4 regions of the Pseudoalteromonas sp. SG41-5 genome follow, and region 3 is predicted to be linked to each of the others. Evidence: predicted binding sites of a transcription regulator. Region 3 holds the regulator's gene; each other region holds the start of a gene.
The links. Region 3 encodes sigma-54, which starts transcription at its own class of promoters, with help from an activator protein. Its sites were predicted from a motif close to GTTGGCACGNNNNTNGNNT; they were not measured.

Region 1: a site for sigma-54 is predicted at 2,548-2,566, ahead of H5232_RS08085 (LruC domain-containing protein). Genes of this name have one in related genera too.
Region 2: a site for sigma-54 is predicted at 2,231-2,249, ahead of H5232_RS15995 (hemerythrin domain-containing protein). Genes of this name have one in related genera too.
Region 4: a site for sigma-54 is predicted at 2,781-2,799, ahead of H5232_RS10810 (PA2169 family four-helix-bundle protein). Genes of this name have one in related genera too.

Annotation. Positions count from the first base shown of each region.
Region 1 is NZ_JACJFH010000022.1:23,316-28,537, reverse strand. Features, by position in the region: gene H5232_RS08090 (hypothetical protein) at 1-319, opposite strand, end outside; gene H5232_RS08085 (LruC domain-containing protein) at 319-2,514, opposite strand; gene gmk (guanylate kinase) at 2,857-3,477, shown strand; gene rpoZ (DNA-directed RNA polymerase subunit omega) at 3,595-3,870, shown strand; gene spoT (bifunctional GTP diphosphokinase/guanosine-3',5'-bis pyrophosphate 3'-pyrophosphohydrolase) at 3,999-5,222, shown strand, end outside.
Region 2 is NZ_JACJFH010000067.1:7,130-12,351, reverse strand. Features, by position in the region: gene H5232_RS16000 (TonB-dependent receptor domain-containing protein) at 1-1,460, opposite strand, end outside; gene H5232_RS15995 (hemerythrin domain-containing protein) at 1,768-2,193, opposite strand; gene H5232_RS15990 (S9 family peptidase) at 2,426-4,474, opposite strand; gene H5232_RS15985 (threonine/serine exporter ThrE family protein) at 4,628-5,222, opposite strand, start outside.
Region 3 is NZ_JACJFH010000074.1:8,543-13,764, reverse strand. Features, by position in the region: gene H5232_RS16810 (KpsF/GutQ family sugar-phosphate isomerase) at 1-467, shown strand, start outside; gene kdsC (3-deoxy-manno-octulosonate-8-phosphatase KdsC) at 467-1,018, shown strand; gene lptC (LPS export ABC transporter periplasmic protein LptC) at 1,015-1,569, shown strand; gene lptA (lipopolysaccharide transport periplasmic protein LptA) at 1,559-2,092, shown strand; gene lptB (LPS export ABC transporter ATP-binding protein) at 2,089-2,814, shown strand; gene H5232_RS16785 (RNA polymerase factor sigma-54) at 2,881-4,377, shown strand; gene hpf (ribosome hibernation promoting factor) at 4,406-4,693, shown strand; gene ptsN (PTS IIA-like nitrogen regulatory protein PtsN) at 4,698-5,150, shown strand; gene rapZ (RNase adapter RapZ) at 5,171-5,222, shown strand, end outside.
Region 4 is NZ_JACJFH010000034.1:6,133-11,354, forward strand. Features, by position in the region: gene H5232_RS10805 (TonB-dependent receptor) at 1-2,117, opposite strand, end outside; gene H5232_RS10810 (PA2169 family four-helix-bundle protein) at 2,293-2,739, opposite strand; gene H5232_RS10815 (LysR family transcriptional regulator) at 2,914-3,852, opposite strand; gene aceK (bifunctional isocitrate dehydrogenase kinase/phosphatase) at 3,868-5,222, opposite strand, start outside.

The DNA of each region.
Region 1 (5,222 bases), on a different contig from region 3:
CTTGCGATAAAGGAGCTCTAACTAAGCAGTTTCCATAATCAGCACGTAGGCTATTGGCCTTTTTTTGGCAAATATTTAAGTAAGCTCTTACGTCACCTATAGAGAGATCTACATCAATCTTTAGTTTAAATTTCGTTGATAAATCAAAACGATCATCTATCACTAAACTGGCCATTCCGGCTGAGTCGGTGGTGATAGGAACGACACTCGATGGTAGTGATTCAACAGCTGCAGGTACTGCCGCAGTACTTTCGCTTTCACCACCACCACACGCAACTAAAAATGATGATAAGCATAAAATTACAGTTAATTTTTTCATTACTGTTCCCCTCTAACTGCCACATTATTGCTGTTGTAGCGATTGAACCATTGTGGATTTTGCTTTCCTGACGACTGAGCAAAATTAGCAAAGCTATCGTAGGCATCGGTTATATCTACACCTTCAAGTGGATGTAACCATTGCACTCCTACTTCAATCGCCCATGGTAGGCCGTTTTCAGTTAAGAAAAACAAACCACTTTCTTGCTGGCTCACATCATCTGCACCACTGAGATCAAACAAAGTCGCGTCAAATACTTCTGTGGGCGCTTGATTTTTCATGTGTACTTCCCAGCTGCGCGCATTTTTACCAACTAAAAAATCGCCATGATAAAAGCCCTCTGTAGCAAAAATAAAAGGGTCTAATAATGTTCCGGGGGATAATATTTTCGCTTTAGGGACTTTTAATGGGATAGTCATACTAAAAGTTACTTTGCTGTTAACGTCGCAATTGCTTTCCGTTCTAAAATACTCGCACCCTGATTGCTTATTCACATGCAGCCAAGTGTCTTGCATAAAAATTAAAATAGCCTGCTCTGTGTTTGCTTCCAAAAATGAGCCTGTTTGTAGTTCGCCATTAATCACAAACCGAATATTATCGGCATCGACTTCTCTACTTAAAATTGAGTAAGTTGTATTATTTACCGTCTCTTTAAGGCTTACCGCAAAGCCATTATGATAGGTTGCTCCTACACCAATTAACTGGCCATCAATTTTATAACCAACAACATTAGTGCCCTCAATGAGCTGAGTAGTACGGTAATTTACGACCACGTCATTAAAGTCATAATCACCTGCAAACGGCCATTTATCTTCATAAGCAAGTGTCACCCAATCGTTTTCTCCTGGGTATACAGCACTAGCAAATGTTGTTATTTCATAATCTTCCACCTCACCACCTAAAACACCTCCAGTGGCAGTAATAAGCGAAGCTTCCGAGCCATCAGTTACCCTAAAACGAGCCCATGTCTGCCCAGCTTTAACATTACTAGGTACATTAATTAAAATACTGTTATCGCCTTGATTAAGTTGATATTTAGTTATTATGCGCTCACTTTCACTAAAGCCGCCATTTTGATCCCAATCAAACCATGCATATAAAAAGCTACTCGCAGAGGCGTTTACAATAATTTGGCTATCTTGACCCGCCGATATTGCCGTCACAAAGCTCACCCCATCATCTGATGCATCAACTGGGTTGTTGATTAAGTCGGCATCAGTATTGATATTTTCACCATCGACTGTATCGCCTAAATAAATCAGGTTACTGCCAGTGCTGTTAGGATCGAATAAATGCCTGGCTCCGCTTTGCTCTAAACTGGTGTTATAAGGTAGAGGAGCATCACCAAAATCAATCGAACTATCTGTTACCTCAACTTCGGCAATAGCACAACGAGCCCCATCGTTCTGACTTGACTTAGGGCCCGATGTAAACACATTAGCAACAGGCGTATAACCAACAACAGGACTAATACTTAAATCAACTTTGTGAATTTTTCCGCTTTTATTATTACTAAAATAAAACTGACCATTGATATCAAAATAGGCAGCACCAAATGCGCCCGTATCATCACCAATATCAACTTGAGTAATAAACTTGGTAGTATTTTCTGCAACGTTAATTTCATGCAAATCACCATTTGATTCAACTGCGTATAACAGATTACTTTGCGGATGAAATGCAAAATCAAATATACCTAAGTTCCATGTCTCGGTTGCAGGTAGTAGCCGAGCAGTTATGGGGGCATCTAGATCACCCTCTAGATTGATTTCATATAAACCAAAATTGGGAGTATATACATAATACATCGCACTTTGATTTGCTTGCTCACCAGTCACTTGAATATCACCTACATAAAAATTAGTATCGGGTAGGCCAGTAACATTTAACCGCTTCATTTCGTAGTTGCTACCAATTTGCACCACGCTTTTAGGCGATTGTCGGCTAAAACCGTATAAGTATTGGTCTTTGTAATTAAAACCGACGGCATTCACACTTTCATTATTTGCCTCGCTAGCAAACGTCAAAGCCGATGATAAAATCGTAGGTTTAGCCGACACTAAATCTATACCGTAAAGCTGTGCCTTTGCATCCTGCATCAAAAATGCCTGACTAGGGCAATTATCGAATGGCTGGCTAAATACAGCACAAGGAAGTGAAACTAAACACGCTATGGCTAAATGGGTTAATCTCATTAGTAAGCCCTCAATCATTAAGTAACTGTACCAATGCAGGCATCATTCCAAAAAATAAAGCATTGAAATAAAACAAAATAAAATAAAGTTGAAGATGAAAGATGCAACTTGCAACGACCATTTTTGCATTATGCAACTAAGTACAAATAATCGTTAAAATGCGGGAGTTTTTTAAACAGTCATCATTGCCGTAACAAAAATACGGTTATTAATACGTTAAAATTTAATCACCTCACTAGGATACTTTCGGCAGTTGAGTAAACTTCACTAAATAAAGTACAATACCAAAATTAAGGCGGAGCTTATTAGCAGCTCTAGTCGGTTTATTTTAGGTAAAAACCCATGGCACACTCTCGCGGAAACTTATTTATTTTATCGGCACCATCTGGTGCGGGTAAATCCAGCTTAATCAATGCATTGTTAACTAAGTATAATGATATGAAAGTATCTGTATCGCATACTACTCGCTCGCCTCGTCCGGGCGAAGCAAATGGCGTGCATTACCACTTTGTAAATGTTGATGAATTCAAATCATTAATTGAAAAGAATGATTTTTTTGAATGGGCGCAAGTGTTCGATAATTACTACGGTACATCAAAGCAAGCAATTGAAGAGCAGCTTGCAGCAGGTATTGATGTATTTTTAGATATTGATTGGCAAGGTGCACGTCAAGTTCGTGATCTGGTCGCTGATGTTGAAACCATTTTTATCCTACCACCGTCAAAATTTGAGCTTGAAGCGCGCTTAAATAATCGCGGCCAAGATTCACAAGAAATCATTGCTGGTCGCATGGCAAAAGCACAATCTGAAACGTCTCATTACAATGAATATGACTATGTCGTGGTTAACGATGATTTTGCAACTGCGCTGAAGGAAATTGAGACGATCGTATTGGCAAAACGCTTATCGCTACAAAGCCAAGCTATTCGCCATCAAGATTTACTCGTAGACTTACTGCGTTAAATCCTAATTTGGGTTCAGTAAGTATTTTATTTGTTTAAATTAACCACAAGCTATTGGCGAATCTGACTCGGTGCAGTAAACTACGTCTTTGCTTAAAAATTTATTTGGAGTGCTAAGATGGCTCGCGTAACTGTTGAAGATGCAGTAGATGCAATTGGTAATCGTTTTGATTTAATTTTAGTTGCGGCCCGTCGTGCCCGTCAAATCGCGGTCGGTGGTAAAAAGCCACTGGTTGATCCTGAAAACGATAAACCAACGGTTGTTGCTTTACGTGAAATTGAACTTGGTTTAGTAGATAGCTCATCAATGGATCTTATTGATCGTGAAGAGCAACAACATCAAGAGGCGGCTGAAATGGCTGCAGTTGCAGCTATTGTAGGCGGCAACCAATAATCTGACTTCCTTGTCTGATTTAGCCAACGGTATAGTATTTCTATTCTAGCCGTTGGCAATCCCTTCTTTTCATCGTATATTCTTAACATACCGTTACCTATTTGCTTCACGAGAACATTGGAGTGTGAATGTATCTTTTTGAAGGTCTAAAAAAGAAAATATCAGAATACTTACCTGCTGCTGATGTAGAGCTGGTACAAAAAGCCTATGTGGTAGCCCGAGAGGCCCATGAGGGTCAAACTCGCTCAAGTGGCGAACCTTACATTACTCACCCTGTTGAAGTAAGCCAAATTCTGGCTGGTATGCATTTAGATCACGAAACGTTAATGGCTGCATTAATGCATGATGTGATTGAAGACACCGACTTTAGCCAACAAGATTTAGCCGAAATTTTTGGCGAGACAGTCGCAGAATTAGTTGAGGGCGTAAGCAAACTTGATAAGCTCAGCTTTAAAGATAAAAAAGAATTCCAAGCTGAAAACTATCGAAAAATGATTATGGCAATGACACAAGATATTCGTGTTATTTTAATCAAACTTGCTGATCGTACTCATAATATGCGCACTCTTGGAGCATTACGTCCTGACAAACGTCGACGTATTGCCCGCGAAACGTTAGAGATTTATGCGCCGATTGCTAATCGTTTAGGTATTCACGATATTAAAAATGAGTTAGAGGATTTAGGTTTTCAAGCCCTCTACCCGATGCGTCATCGCGCTTTAAAGTCAGAAGTTGCCAAAGCGCGCGGCAATCGCAAAGAAGTCATTTCAAATATCCAAACCGAGATAACAGCACGCCTTGAAGAAGCTGGCATTACAGCCACTGTTTCTGGGCGCGAAAAACATTTATATAGTATTTATAAAAAAATGCTTAATAAAGAGTTACTGTTTAATGAAGTCATGGATATCTACGCATTTAGAATTGCAGTTGATTCAATGGATATCTGCTATCGGGTACTTGGCGTTGCCCATAATTTATATAAACCAATCGAAACTCGCTTTAAAGATTATATAGCAGTACCTAAAACTAATGGTTATCAATCGTTGCATACCTCATTAGTTGGTCCTCATGGGATCCCTGTTGAGATCCAGATCCGTACTCACGATATGGATCACATGGCAGATAAAGGAGTTGCTGCTCATTGGATGTATAAAAAATCCGGTGATAACGCAGGCCACACTGCACAACAACGGGCACGTCAGTGGATGCAAAGTTTGTTGGAATTACAACAAAGCGCAGGCTCATCATTTGAATTTGTTGAAAACGTTAAAACAGAGCTATTCCCAGAAGAAATTTACGTGTTCACTCCTGATGGTCGCATAGTCGAGTTACCTATGGGTGCAACCGCCGTT
Region 2 (5,222 bases), on a different contig from region 3:
GCGCGAGGACTAACTTGTGAGCCAAAGATATTATGATGATCATAACGAGCGCCGAAAGTTGCAGTTAGATTTGTGGTAATTTCCCAGTTATCTTCAGCAAATACAGCTGTTTGACGATGATCTTGAGTCGTACCTTCACGGAAGCCATCCCCGTACATACCAAATACACCATCTTCCATTTCGGCATCAAAATATTGTGCGCCTACTACAAAATAGTGGTTATCTATATTTGATTCAAACTTAGTATCAATAATTAAGTTATCAAGTTTTAGTGTACGCATTGGGCGTGGTAAAAAAGTCTCATCAAGTTGAGCGTAAATTGCATCCGTTAGTTCTGGCTTGTCGATGCCTTGATCCTGTACTGCTTGGTCCCAAATGGCCTGCACACCTAAACGCTCTTGTACATTAAGAGGTAATGAGCGACCAAAGTTTTCACTGCTGCTTTGGGTAATGCTGCTGGTAAGCGTACCAACATCGTATCGACCAACATGTGCAAATACAAATTGCTCACGTTCAACACGTTGATATGGAGTATAACCAACGCGTGGCTGTACAATGCCTTTGCTAACACGCCATAAACTGACTGGGCTATCTAACGTACCCGTTTGACCTTCGGTGTTATCGTAACGCTGTTTGGCTATGTCGTACTCAAAGGTAATTTCATTCTGATTATTGATCAGGTAGTTTATTGTTGCGCCGGCATTCCAGTTACGTGCTGCAACGATTTTTTTATCGCCAAAGCTACCATCATCAACCCACATGCTGCCATCTGGAAGTGGTAAACTTTCGCTGTAAGTTGGCTCACTTTCTTGACGGTCATAAAAACTACCACGGATCCCGTAAGTTAATCCCTCAACGCCGCTTGGGCCGGTCAAATATATATCGACTTTATTATCGTTACCGTATTGATCGTCTTGTTGGATATTACTGCTTACCGTGACGCTACCATGGGTGCTATCAAGATTTTTACGAGTGATAATATTGATTACACCACCGATTGCATCAGCGCCATATAAAGTGGACATTGGGCCACGAACGACTTCAATTCGCTCGATAGCCTCAAGTGGCGGCATATACATAAATTGGCTGTTACCAAAGTTGTTTGGGCCTATATTACCTACATCACTTTGACGGCGGCCATCAATAAGCACTAGAGTATAGCTTGCGGGTAAACCACGCATGGTAATACTAATATTACCGTTTTTATCTTGTCCGGCACCAACATCGATACCTTCGATATCACGAAGCGCATCAGCAAGGCTAGTAAATGGCTTATTTTGTAGATCTTCGCGAGAGACAACCGAGACACTTGCAGGTGCATCTATTAATTTTTGCTCATAACCAGAAGCGGTGACAACCATCACTTCCATATTTTCAGCTGTGTCATCATCAGCAATAAGTGTTGTTGATGTTAATAATGCACTGATCAGTGAGGCCAGATAAAGCGGGCGAGATTTCATTGTACTTCCTTCATGACAAGAATAAAGATTATTAATCTAATAAGCAACCAAGGTAGGTATGATAACAATTATCAGTTGTATGTTCAATTGCGAAATATTTACATTCAATGAATGATTTTCATATTAAATAAAGGTGGGGATGGAGCATGAGCATTAAAAAACCCAGCGTTTGATGCCGGGCTTAGTTAATTTAAGAGTGTTTGCTTAGCCAAGTATTGACCGTGTTAGAGGTGCCTAATAAATGCAAATGGTATAGAGTTGTTGCTATTTAGAGAGCTTTATAAATTAAAGCGGGCACATATAGCAGTTAACTCATCGCATCATTATACTTTTCGGCTAGACTTTCTTTTTGACTTTCGGTTAGCGCTTTACCGGCTAGTTGAAATACTTCATGCTCTTCTTCAGCCAGATGATGATGTACAAGATGATGTAATTTTTTAGCGGTCACAAGCCACACTGGTGAGCTCATATCAGTTTCTTCAAGTTGCTCAATCAATTCATCAAGTTCATGATGCTCTGCAATACTATGACGGGCTTTTTCATGGGTTAAATCATCAAACATCAAAGGATTATAGAAATAACGCTCTTCAAATTTAGCATGTTCTACTAACTCATGTTTTAAATTATCCATAAGAGACTGTCTATTCGGTGACTCCCCCTGGGTTTTTATCAGCGCATCGACAAGCGAACGTTGTTTGTCGTGATCATTACGAAGTGCTTCAAAAATATTCATGGGTTTTCCTTGCTTTACTCATTAATTACAATGAATATTGCAAGACAGAAGCCAACTTTTAAGTTGTTGTAATATATTGATTTAATTTTTTATATTTGAGCTTGTTAAGGTGTTTTCTTGTAAAAATTACCGAGTTAGGTCTTTATATTACATCCATATTCATTGTTATTTAAAAGCAAAAAGGCCAACACGAATGTTGGCCTAAAAGCGTATTTAACACAAAATAATAGGATTATTTATTGGCGTCTTTTACCGCTTTTAACTTGCCTGCATGGTCAATCTCGAATGCTGGCATGTCTTTTTTGCCGTCAATTAAATAGTTATCCATCCAACGCATTAAACGTAAACTGTAATCATATTGCGCGGCTACTTTACGGTTACCATGACCTTCGCCAGGATAGTATACAAGGCGTACATCTTTGCCTTGTACTTTCATATAACGGTACAGTTCCATTGATTGTGCAGGGTGTACGCGAGGATCATCTTTACCATGCATGATCAGTAATGGTGTTTTAGACTGGCCTGCCCAGTAAATAGGGCTGCGCTCTAAATACCACTGCCATTTATCCCATGGGTATGAACGTGCATGCACAAGATTCATTTCGTTAGAAATATCAGTAGTTCCAAATTTAGATAGTTGGTTGGTAACACCTACAAACATCACGCTCGCAGCAAAGTGTTCAGTCAATTTTGTTGCGGCCCATGCTGATGCATAACCACCATAAGAGCCACCCGTAATACCAACACGTTTAGTATCAACTAAGCCCATTTCAACAAGATGCTGTTTAAAGTCAATTAAATCGTCAAACTCTTTACCTGCATAGTCGTTTTGACCAAGCTTTGAATAATCAACGCCTTTACCTGTAGAGCCACGGTAATTTGGGTAAAATACTGCATAACCACGTGCTGCTCCCATTTGACCTGGACGCGAGTAGTTTGTTACCCAACCGTCTTTGTCATGGCTTTCAGGGCCACCGTGCACTGACATGATCAATGGATAGCGCGTGCCTTTTTCATAATCTAATGGGTAGACTAATACGCCATCAATCTCAACACCGTCGCGAGCCTTAAGTGAAATAGTTTCTTGCTTAGCAAAACGTTTGTCATTCAACCAGTTGTTTGAATCCGTTAAACGTTGTGCTTTAGAACCACGAATAATGAATACTTCATTTGGGTGCTTTGCAGTGTTTGCACGTAGCGCTAAGGTTTTATCTGAATCAGAAATACTCAGATTTGATGCAATAAATTGGCCTTCATTAATAATTTTTTTGTATTTATTAGAGCCGGTTTTAATGCTTGCGACAAAACTTTGCGTACCTACATTGGCAATAAAATTAAGCGTGTTGCGTTTATGTGACCATTCAAAATCAACGATATGACCCATGAAATTAGGTAACCAATCACTTACTTCACCTGTTTTTGTGTCAGCTAAAAATAAACGACCAGCGGCTGGATCATGCTTATCTTCGGCACCTAGAATTGCGATGTAACGACCATCATGAGACAGTTCAGCACCGTCTAATTTACCTTCAGTAGCAAACGACATCGTCACTTGATTAGTCGCAATATCAAATAAGTGCCATTGTGATTTAGTGTATTTGTCGTCAATTAGCGCTGTAGGCTGGGTTTTTACTAATAACTTATCGCCTTTTTCGGCCCAGTTTACATCACTTACATAGTTTGCAACGTTAAGCGCTGTTGGTGTAAGAGGTTTATCTGTTTTGGCTAAATCGACAATAAATAGTTGTTTATCTCTTAAGCCTAGCTCGTACACCTCAGCCATAAAGCCTAATTTTTTCAGCTCTTTTTCAGATTTATCAGCCGCTGGCATAGCTAAAATAGCGAGTTGTTTGTTATTCGGGCTTAACTGATAGCTAGAAATTGATGTGTCTTTAAGCGATAGTACTTTTTGCGCTTGACCACCATCCACTGGAATTTGATATAACGCGGTAAACTTGTCGTCTTTAAGTTTTGCTAAAAAGTAGATCGTTTTGCTATCGTTTGACCATTGAATACTCTTGATACTTACAGAGCCGGTAATGAAAGGACGCTCGACACCTTCATCATCGACGACATAGAGTTCGCTATAATTGGCACCATTCTCGTCGACGTATAATTCACGTGGCACTGAGCGGGTAAATGCAACATTGTCACCATTTGGACTAATGCTGGTTTGAATAACTGACTGAATTTTAGGGATATCTTCTACAGTAAGCGATGTGGCTGCAAATGCCAGTGAGCTTGAGAGTCCAAGAGCCAGTGCTAGGCTAGTTTTTATCATGAATTTTCCTTCGCATGTTTTAATTATCGAAGGATTATAACAAGGTGTACCTTAAATGCTAAAATATGCGATTAATACGCACAAGTAGGCGTTTAATGAAGAGATTAAAGTGATAAGGTTTAAGCGCGATAGTGACTACCGCACTTAATTGCTTTATAAACTCTTTTTCGGTGGGAGTGCAACGTTGGCAAAGATTAATCCAGCCACCAATGACATAAATATTAGGAAGGTTTGTTGGCCGATGTGCTCCGCATACACAAAGTCTTGCCCTTCAATTAATGAGTTTAGACCTATGTAAGTTTTGCTACCTGGAACTAATACAATCAAGCCTTGCATGGCAACAATTGAGGCAGGAGCGTTTGCTACGCGGTTAAATAGGTTACTAAATACACCCACCGCAAATGCACCTACAAATGTTCCTAAGGTGTAATCTAAATACATCGCAGAGCCAATACTGCTGCCATAAGCGATAAAGCCAGAGGCGATAGACCATGTAGCATGTTTTAGTTTGGTTCTAAAAATAACGATTAAGCTGCTACAGAGTAAAAAGATTGCCAACCAAGCCGTCCATTTAGGTAAAGGGTCAGGTTGTACGAAATCGGCTTGGCCGAATAGTGCAAAACCAATCGCAATGCCGATGAAGGCACCAAAATACAGTTTAAACAACAGCATAAAAGCATCCATCACACGCGCTGTACCAGAAACTAAATGCCGCGCTGCAAGTTCTGCTAGGCCCAGTGCTAATGCA
Region 3 (5,222 bases):
CCGTTGCTCTGCTAGAAACCCGTGGCTTTACCGCCGATGACTTTGCGCTATCGCATCCTGGTGGTAGCTTAGGCAAACGTTTACTATTGTGTTTAAAAGATATTATGCACAGTGGCCCAGCAACGCCTATGATCAATGATAAGCAATGTATCAAAGATGCATTAATCGAAATGTCGGCAAAAGGCTTAGGTATGACAGCTATTGTTGATGACACAGGGCAACTTGCGGGGCTTTTTACTGATGGTGATTTACGCCGAATTTTAGAGCAACGAATAGATATTCACAGTACTTTGATAAGCACTGTCATGACCCGCTCTTGCACTACTGCAACCGCTGATATGCTTGCCGCCGAGGCACTCAATATCATGGAGAATAAGCGTATCAATGGCTTAATTGTAGTTGATAATAAACACCACCCTATTGGTGCTCTTAATATGCAAGATTTGCTCAAAGCAGGAGTTTTATAATGCAGTTTGCTGACTTATATCAGCCACTTTCAGATGATGCTCGCGAGCGAGCACAAAAAATCAAACTCCTGATCTGTGATATCGATGGGGTGTTTTCAGATGGTCGTATTTATCTTGGTAACCAAGGTGAAGAACTCAAAGCGTTTAATACTAAAGATGGCTTTGGTATCAAAGCACTGATCAATAGCGGTTTTGAAGTTGCCGTGATCACCGGTCGTCATTCACAGATAGTTCAGCAACGGATGACTAGCCTGACAGTACCGCATATTTACCAAGGCCAAGAAAACAAGTTGCAAGCTTATCAACAGCTCAAGGATAAATTGCAGTTAAGCGATGAACAAATAGCTTACATAGGCGATGACGGACCTGACTTGCCGGTAATGGAATTGGTTGGTTTTGCGGTGGCAGTAAATGATGCGCATCCACTAATCAAACGCATTTCACATTATACAACCATGCTACCTGGTGGCTTTGGGGCGGTGCGTGAACTCACTGATTTATTAATGCTCGAAAATGGTAAATCATTAACCAGCGAAGGCACGAGCTCATGAATAGTGCGCGTTTAATATTATGCGTATTATTTGTCGGCTGCATGGTATGGCTGTGGTATCCGTATTTTTATCAAAGTACCGCCATAAAACAACACCAAGAAGATATAATAGCAAAACCTGATTATACTGCGGTGGCATTAAAACAAACCGCATTTGATGAACAAGGTAAAATTAGCCACAAAGTAACAGCTGCAAAAATGGAACTCTACCAACAGTTAGGGTTCACTTACTTTGAACAACCTATTTTTACACTCTATAATCAACAGCAGACGTGGCAAATTAATGCCGATGAAGCCACCTTATATGAAAATCATCAATTAATTTTAGAAGGTAATGTGGTTGCTAAAAACCTGACCAATAATGCCATGATTGAACATATAAACGCAGATAATATTCAGGTTGATATTGAACTACAAACCATGAGTTCAGAACAACCAGTTGAATTAATCGGACCAAATTTAAAAATCACTGGGCGCGGTCTCCATGCCGACTTAAAAGCCGAAGTGGTAGAACTAATTAACCATACGCGAACCATATATTATGACCAATAAATTTGCTCACTTGCTTGTTATACCAAGCTTATTCATTGCTTTTGCAAGCTTTGCTGAAAATACGACACCACCTGCAGATCAAGTCTCTATCAGTGCTGACACGCAGCTTGCCCAACTGAAAGACAATATCGGTATTTTTGAAAAAAATGTTGAAATCATTCATGGTAACCGCCGTATCAAAGCGGATCGACTTGAAGTCCATAAGCGCGAAGATTTAGGCGATAACAAACAACTACTTGTCGCAACTGGCAGTCCGGCTTACTTTGAAGAAAAACAAACTGATGGCACAGTAATGAGTGCCAGTGCTGATGAAGTCCGTTACGATGTCGCTAAGCGCTATTTAACCTTGGTTGGCAATGCACAAGTCACTCAGGCAGGTCAAAAAATCAATGCCAAAAGCATTACCTATGATATGGACCAGCAACTGATCAGTGCTGAAAAAGGCGCAAGCTCAAGCGATCGTGTGCACACCATTTTGGTACCAGTAGACAGTAAAAAAGACAAATCTAAAGGGCAGCCATGAGTACATTAAAAGCTGAATTTCTAGCAAAAAGCTATAAAGGTCGCCAAGTTGTAAAAAGCGTGGGTTTAGAAGTTAGCGCAGGCAGCATTGTTGGCTTATTGGGTCCTAATGGCGCTGGTAAAACCACCACCTTTTATATGATTGTGGGTTTAGTTCCAAGCGACAAAGGTAAAATCAGTATTGATGATAATGACATCACCTTACTGCCAATGCACAGTCGCGCACGGTTAGGGATTGGCTACCTGCCACAAGAATCATCCATCTTCCGTAAATTAACTGTTTATCAAAACCTGATGGCTATTTTAGAAACTCGTAAAGAGCTGAATAAACAAGCCAGAGAAGAAGCGCTCGACAGCTTACTTGATGAGTTTAGCATTCAACATATCCGCGACAGCCAAGGTATGGCATTATCTGGCGGTGAACGTCGTCGAGTTGAAATTGCACGCGCTTTAGCCGCAAACCCAAAATTTATCTTACTTGATGAGCCTTTTGCTGGCGTTGATCCTATTTCAGTGTTAGATATAAAGAAGATTATTGAACACCTTAAAAACCGTGGTATTGGCGTGCTTATTACCGACCACAATGTACGAGAAACCCTTGATGTTTGTGAAAAAGCCTACATAGTTTCTCATGGGGAGTTAATTGCATCAGGTACCCCTGAGCATGTACTCGCCGACCAAACAGTCCGCGATGTTTACCTGGGCGAGCAATTTAGGCTATAAAGCCACGCTCGGCTAAGTATCTGCTAGACTTAACGATGATAACAATAAAAGGATTGTTAGAGATACATGAGGCAATCACTCCAGCTGCGCATGGGCCAGCAACTTACAATGACACCACAGCTGCAACAAGCAATTCGCTTATTGCAACTCAGTACATTGGATCTCCAGCAAGAAATTCAAGAAGCGCTCGACAGCAATCCATTGTTAGAGCTAGAAGAACATGAATATTCAGACGACACGGCTGGTAAAAACGAACAAAAACAAGATAACGATGACTTAACCGTTAGCGCATCAGCAGACGACAAGCCAAGCGAATATGAACAAGAAAGTAGCGAAGCATTAAGTAAAGAGACCTTAAGTGACGAAATGGCTATGGACGTCACCTGGGACGAATACATGAGTGCTGCGCCAAATACGTCATCTGGGCCAATGCCTGAAGATGAGTCAATTTATCAAGGTGCCTCAACTGAAACCTTGCACGAATATCTAATGTGGCAATTACAACTCACACCTTTTAGTCCAACCGATGAAGCCATTGCCATTGCCATTGTTGAAGCCGTTGACGATTCAGGTATTTTAACCTTGAGCTGCGAAGACATCGCAGAAAGCTTAAATCAAGGTAATAACGAAGAAGAAATCGAACTCGACGAAGTGCAAGCAGTGTTAAAACGCATTCAGTTGTTTGACCCTGTTGGTATTGCTGCGCGCAGCCTACAAGAATGTTTATGTATTCAATTAAATCAATTTGATCCTGCAACTCCTTGGATTAGCGAGACAAAAATGATTTTAACTGATCATATCGATTTATTAGCTAGTCGTGACTATCGCACTTTGATGAAAAAGACTAAGCTTAAAGAAGATGAACTAAAAGAAGTAATGACACTGATCCACAGCCTTAACCCAAAGCCTGCGGATACCATAGTACGCGAAGAATCAGAGTATGTTATTCCTGACGTTTCGGTGAAAAAAATTAAAGGTCGCTGGGTGGTTGAACTCAATCCAGACAGCATGCCAAAAATTAGAGTGAACAGCCAATATGCGGCGATGTCACGCTCTGTAAAATCAAGCACTGACAGCCAATTTATACGCTCGCATTTGCAAGAAGCTAAATGGTTTATTAAAAGCCTAGAAAGTCGTAACGAGACGTTACTCAAAGTAACCAACTGCATTGTTAAACAGCAGCAAGGATTCTTTGAGCATGGCCCTGAGGCCATGCGCCCTATGGTACTAAACGACGTTGCCGAAATGGTTGAGATGCACGAATCAACAATTTCTCGTGTAACCACCCAAAAATACATGCATACCCCTCGTGGTATATTTGAGTTAAAATATTTTTTCTCGAGCCATGTAAGTACTGAGAACGGCGGCGAATGCTCATCGACAGCCATTCGAGCATTGATCAGAAAATTGATCAGTGCAGAAAACTCAGCGAAACCATTGAGTGATAGTAAGATTGCAGATATATTGGCAGAGCAAGGTATCAAAGTAGCTAGACGGACTATTGCAAAATACCGCGAGTCGCTGGCTATTCCACCGTCAAATCAACGTAAAAGTTTGATTTAAGGCGTAAAATCACAAGAGGAAAATGCTTATGCAACTAAATTTAACTGGTCGTCATGTAGAAATTACTGATTCATTAAGAGACTATGTAAACAATAAGTTTGCCAAGCTTGAAAGGCATTTTGATCATATCAATAATGTCCATGTCATTCTTGATGTAGAAAAGCTAAGCCAAAAAGCAGAAGCCACATTACATGTCAGTGGCGCTGAATTATTTGCCTCAACTGAGCACCAAGACATGTATGCAGCCATTGACGGACTAATCGACAAACTTGACCGTCAGGTAATTAAACACAAAGAGAAGCACGCTCGACACTAACACTATGAAATTAAGCTCACTTATTTGCCAGGACTGCAGTAAAGCTGCGGTCCTTTTTAATAGCAAAAAACGGATCATTGAATTTATCAGCCAATTGGCTCATGAACAACTTCCTCAGCTATCACAACAAGAAATCCTCAACGCACTACTGTCGAGAGAAAAACTAGGTAGTACGGGTATTGGTCGTGGTATTGCTATTCCTCATGGCCGTATGAGTGGTGTTGAAAACCCGCTAGCAATAATTATAGTGAGTGAATCACCGATTGATTTTGATGCGATAGATAATCGCCCAGTTGATATATTTGTAGCTCTCATCGTGCCAGATGGTGATAGCCAACTTCATTTGAAGACGTTAGCCACAATTGCTGATAAACTCAACGACAAAGATTTTTGTAAACAACTACGTAGCGCAAAAACAGACCAAGATTTGTATCACGTAATTGCTGCGCAATCGTAGCCAAATGAAGGAGAATTTACATGGAGTTAATCATCATCAGTGGGCGTTCTGGCTCAGGTAAATCTGTTGCTC
Region 4 (5,222 bases), on a different contig from region 3:
GTTAATGAACCAAAGTCAGGACGAGAAAACGAGCGCGTTAACGCAAGACGATAGTTTGTCTGCTCAGTGCTGTGATAGGTTACATGTAGGGCTGGGAGCACTGATAAATAGTCATTTTTAGCACTTGTTGGCACGACACGACTTTCATCTGCAAGATAGATATAACCATCCACGTTAGTGTTTGTTTTCGTAAGGCGTAAGCCGCCAACCATCTCCCATTGCGAGTTTATTATATAGTTTGCCATACCATAGAGTGAAGTATGTTGCTCATTCACATCAAAGTTGCGCCCTAGAGCTCCTCCGTTTTCAATTAATGCTGATTCAGTCTTATCAAGTACAAATTTGCTTTTATTCGTATTCCAAAACTGAGCTAAGTCATCCGTAGAGGCAACTTGAGAGAACTGATTTTGATAGTCGATTGAAAGTTCATTTAAATAATCACTGCGCCCAGGTTGATCTGATAAAGCAAAGTCATTTAAAGTTGGCGCAGGGCCATGGTTGGCTTCATCCCATGCATAAAACTCATCACTGAATCGCGCAACTCGTTCTTTATCGCGATATTTAGCACCCACTTTTACGGTAATATCGGTATCTATTTGCCATTCAAAATCAGTACTTGCAACTATTTTATCTTTTTCTTTTACATATACTTTATACAGCTCTACCCATGAAAGTTTTGTTTGAGCAGGGTTAAATGAAAAGTCGGTGGGCAGGTGGGTACTAATAGCATTCCAGGGATCATTGCCACCATCAATTGTGTTGTAGGCGTAATTTTTACCAGTGTTTCTATCCTCTAAACCCTGATAACCGACATTTTTTTGATCAAAGCGAACAACAAAATAACTGTTATCTTCACCGTTTGGTGTATTGCCATAGCGAAATTCATTTTCGTAACTAGAAAGCTTCCAGTTAAGCGTTTTATCGTAGCCAAAATAATGTTCTCCAGCTAGCTCAAAACCGGTCATTTCGGTGATTAATTCATTGCGAATATGTTGTACTTCAGCGCGGTCTTTATCGAAGCGCATACGGTGTTTATAGTGAGTTTCATCATCAATTAAAGTGCCATACATTGCGGTTGCACTGAGTGTGCCCTGATCTAATTGATATTCAACAGCGCCATTTAGACCATATGTTTCACGGGTGCCTGTATAATCGCGCAGTTCAAGACGATAGATCCCGATGCCATCATTACCTCGGCGAGGCTCAAAGTTATCTGTTGCCCAATCACGTTGCCACGCGGTGGCATTGATTAAAAAGCCTAATTTATTGTCAAGTAAACGATCGCCATAAAGCACGTTAGCTGAATAGTTAGTCCCCCCAGCAAGTTCATTTTGACCAATAGCGAAATTAGTATTAAATACAAAATCATCAGGGGCCTTTTTAGTTATGAAGTTTACATTACCGCCAATGGCATCGCCTTCCATGTCTGGGGTTAATGCTTTAGATACTTCAACATACTCAATCAGCTCACTGGGAAAAAAGTCAAAAGCTGTGGCTCGGCTGGTGGTTTCCTCTTCTGCTGTTGGTAGTCTGTCGCCATTTATACTTGCTGAACTCCATTGTGCTGGTAAACCACGAACTGCAACAAAGCGGCCTTCACCTTGGTCTCGCTCTATTGAGACACCAGGAATGCGTTGTACAGCTTCAGCAGCATTTCGGTCGGGGAGTTTACCAATACCATCTGCAGAGATTATATTTTTTATACTCTTGGCGTTTTTTTGATTGTTTGCTGCTGCCATCTCGCCGCGCTGAATTTGCCCTACGGCAATTATCTCTTCAATGGTGTCATTGTTAGCTGCAAATAGTGTGATTGGTTGTATTTTTTTCACTTCACCATCGCCAATGGTTAGGTCAATAAAGTATGGTTGATAGCCTAAATAAGTAATTTTTAGTTTGTAATTTCCTGCATCAAGTTTTGGTAGTTCGAATTGCCCTTGATAATCAGTGACAGCAGTTTTATCGGTCCCGACAATGGCAATTAATGCGCCAGGTAATAGTGATTGATTGTCTTTAACTGAGCCTACAAAAACGGCATTTTGGGCTACGGCATTTTGGTTAACAAATAACGTACTGGTGCACAGTAAGATAGCTGTTGCTATTGCATTTTTTTTCATCATTAGTTTTACCTTAAGTTTAATCCTGGTCTAGACCAGCTGTGATAAAGGTAATAATAGAGGCTAATGTTTACAATTACGTGACAGAATTATTTTTTTATTGTAGAAGTTTTTTGTCATTCTTTATTAGGCATAAAAAAACCCAGCACGTGGCTGGGCTTTGACTTAACGAATTATATTAGTGCTTTTGTTGCATGCGGCTCATTTCTGTATGGCAGCTTTGCATTGTCAATAACACTTTAGATAATGCCGCTTCACAGTCATGTGGCTGTGGCTTTTTCATAGCGGCTTTAATTTCTGCAAGTGTTTTATCTTCCACTTCTTCAAGCTCTTTAACGTAGGTTTGGTCGTTATCTGAGCTAAATTTAGTGATAAGCGTGGTATACGCGCGGCGAGCTTCAACAGCAAAAGAAGAGCCATCTTCACGCTCTCCTTGCTCATTGATTGCATAAGGCTGAAGGTTTTCAACACTCACTTTACGGGCATCTATCATACGTTGGAAAAGTGCGCCAATTGCTGGATCTTGAACTTTCTGTTGGGCTTTTTCATAAAAGTCGATGCCGCTGTTCATTACTTGGATAATGTCAGTGATATGATTAACGTCTTGTCCTTGATGGGTATTCATAATTATGACCTCTTTAAGTTTAATGAAATTCACATTAAGCAAAGCAAGTCATGTTCCAGTATAAAAAATAATTATAACTAGTTGTATTTTATGTGGTAAAGAAAGCTAGCGGGAACTGGAATGCTTATTAAGCTAAGCTCAGTAAGCAAATTTTACACAGACTATGTAAGAGTGTTATTTTAACTCATCAGCAACTTCGGCTACTTTTTGGCGTAACCAAATATGACTGGCATCTCTGTGAAGTAATGGGCTCCAAATCATATCTAACTCAAATGGTGGTATAGGGAAGGGAGGCTCCAGAATTTGCAAACCAGGATCATCTAAATAAATATTAGCGGCTTTTGAAGGGAGTGTCGCAATCAGGTTCTTCTCTTTCGCTAGATGTATTGCAACGTGGTAATTACGGGTGAATGTGGCAATATTTCGGTGTTTACCAAAGTGGGCGAGCGCTTCATCAACCCAGCCAAGTTTTTGTACGTCTTTAGGATCCATACCAACCCCGACACCAAAACCTGTTTTACTTACCCAAATATGCCGAGCTTTTAAATAACTATCGAGGCTAAAATTTTCAATGATCGGGTTGTCAGCTTTTACTAAACAACAAAAGCTATCTTTCCAAATACGTTTGTGATGAAACGACTGCGGTAGGTTTTCGAAACGATTTATTGCCATATCAACTTTACCGTTTTCTACATCATGAAAAGTAACATCACTTGGAGTGAGAATATCGAGTGTGGTATCCGGCGCTTCATCGTGTAATTTACTCAGTAGCTTAGGTGCTAAGGTGCTGGCAGCATAGTCACTGGCCATAATCCTAAATACCCGTTTGCTTTGGCTGGCCTCAAATTCACGGTTTGGTGCAAGCGTTTCTTCTAATGTCATTAAGATGCCACGGATCACCGGCTGCAATTCAATAGCTCGTTCAGTGGGCACCATACCATCACTGGTGCGTACTAAGATCGGATCGTTAAACAGGTTACGTAAACGTTTTAAACCATTACTCATTGCCGGCTGTGTAATGCTAAGCTGGTTTGCGGCGCGAGTAACATTACATTCGCGTAATAATGTGTCGAGATAAACGAGTAAGTTTAAATCTATTTTACTGATATTCATTGTGTGTCCTTTCGTCTACCATTGATGGATAAAACGCTGCGCTGCTGGATAAGGGTAGATATGGCTAACGACCCCTGCTTTTATATTTCGTTGCGCTTGCTGCCAAAATGCGACGTCTAATAGTTCTGGATGTGTTTGGCTGAAAACTGCTTTGTATTGCGGGTTCGGCATTACAAAAGTGCATAACTGCTCTGGAAATACATCTTGTGGTGCCACAGAGTAACTTTGCTCATTGGTTAAGTAGTCATCATAACTTTTGGCTTTAGGCAGTGCTCTAAAGTTCATGTCTGTTAAATATTGCACTTCATCATAATCATAAAAAATAATGCGTTTGTGTTTACTGACACCAAAGTTTTTAAGCAACATATCGCCTGGGAAAATATTAACGGCGATCATTTCCTTGAGTGCTTGGCCATATTCTGCAATGGCAACAGCGGCATCTTCAGTATTAGCTTTTTCTAAATATAAATTCAGTGGCGTCATGCGTCGCTCAATATACATATGTTTGATGATCAGTAAGTCGCCTTCGATGATCATTGATGAACCAATAGTTTGTTTAAGCTGTGCAAGCAATGTAGCGTTAAAACGCGCAACAGGGAATACGACGTTAGAATACTCTATGGTATCTGCCATACGACCAACCCGATCATGGCTTTTAACTAATTGGTAGCGTTTGAGAACGGTATCGCGGCCAAATGGTTTACTTTCACCAAATTTGTCTTTAATTATTTTAAATACATAATCAAATGAAGGTAGGGTAAATACCATCATCACCATGCCCGGTGTGCCAGGGGCAATCACAAAATCATCACTGGAGCGTTGTAAATGGGTTAAAAACTCGCGATAGAACTCGGTTTTACCTTGTTTATGAAAGCCAATGGCATTGTAAAGCTCTGCTAAGGTTTTGTTGGGCATTAGTTGGTTTAAAAACCGAACTAATGCGGAAGGAGCGTGGGTTTCAACCATAAAATAAGCACGAGCAAAGCCAAAAATAACCCGCATTTGCGATGAGTTAGTCAGTAAAGCATCGAGATACAGACCTTGCTCTTGATGATGTAACACCGCAATAATAAATGGCTGCACACCACTTTGTGATACTACACGGCCGACAATATAGGCTGCTTTGTTGCGATAAAACGGCGTTTGTAATATGTCAAAGCGCATTTGCCACGCACGGTGATGGGTGTCGGGTGCTTGTTTATAAAACGCTTTTACTAAAAGTCGTATATCGCGCTCTAAATTAACAAAATCGGCTTTAAAATCAAATTGATTAATTATTTTACGGATAGTGGGCTTTAAGCCGTCTACAACAGGAAAGTAGCTGCGGTATTCTGCTTCTACAGGAAGCGCAGGAGCATCTGCCAAGGTGG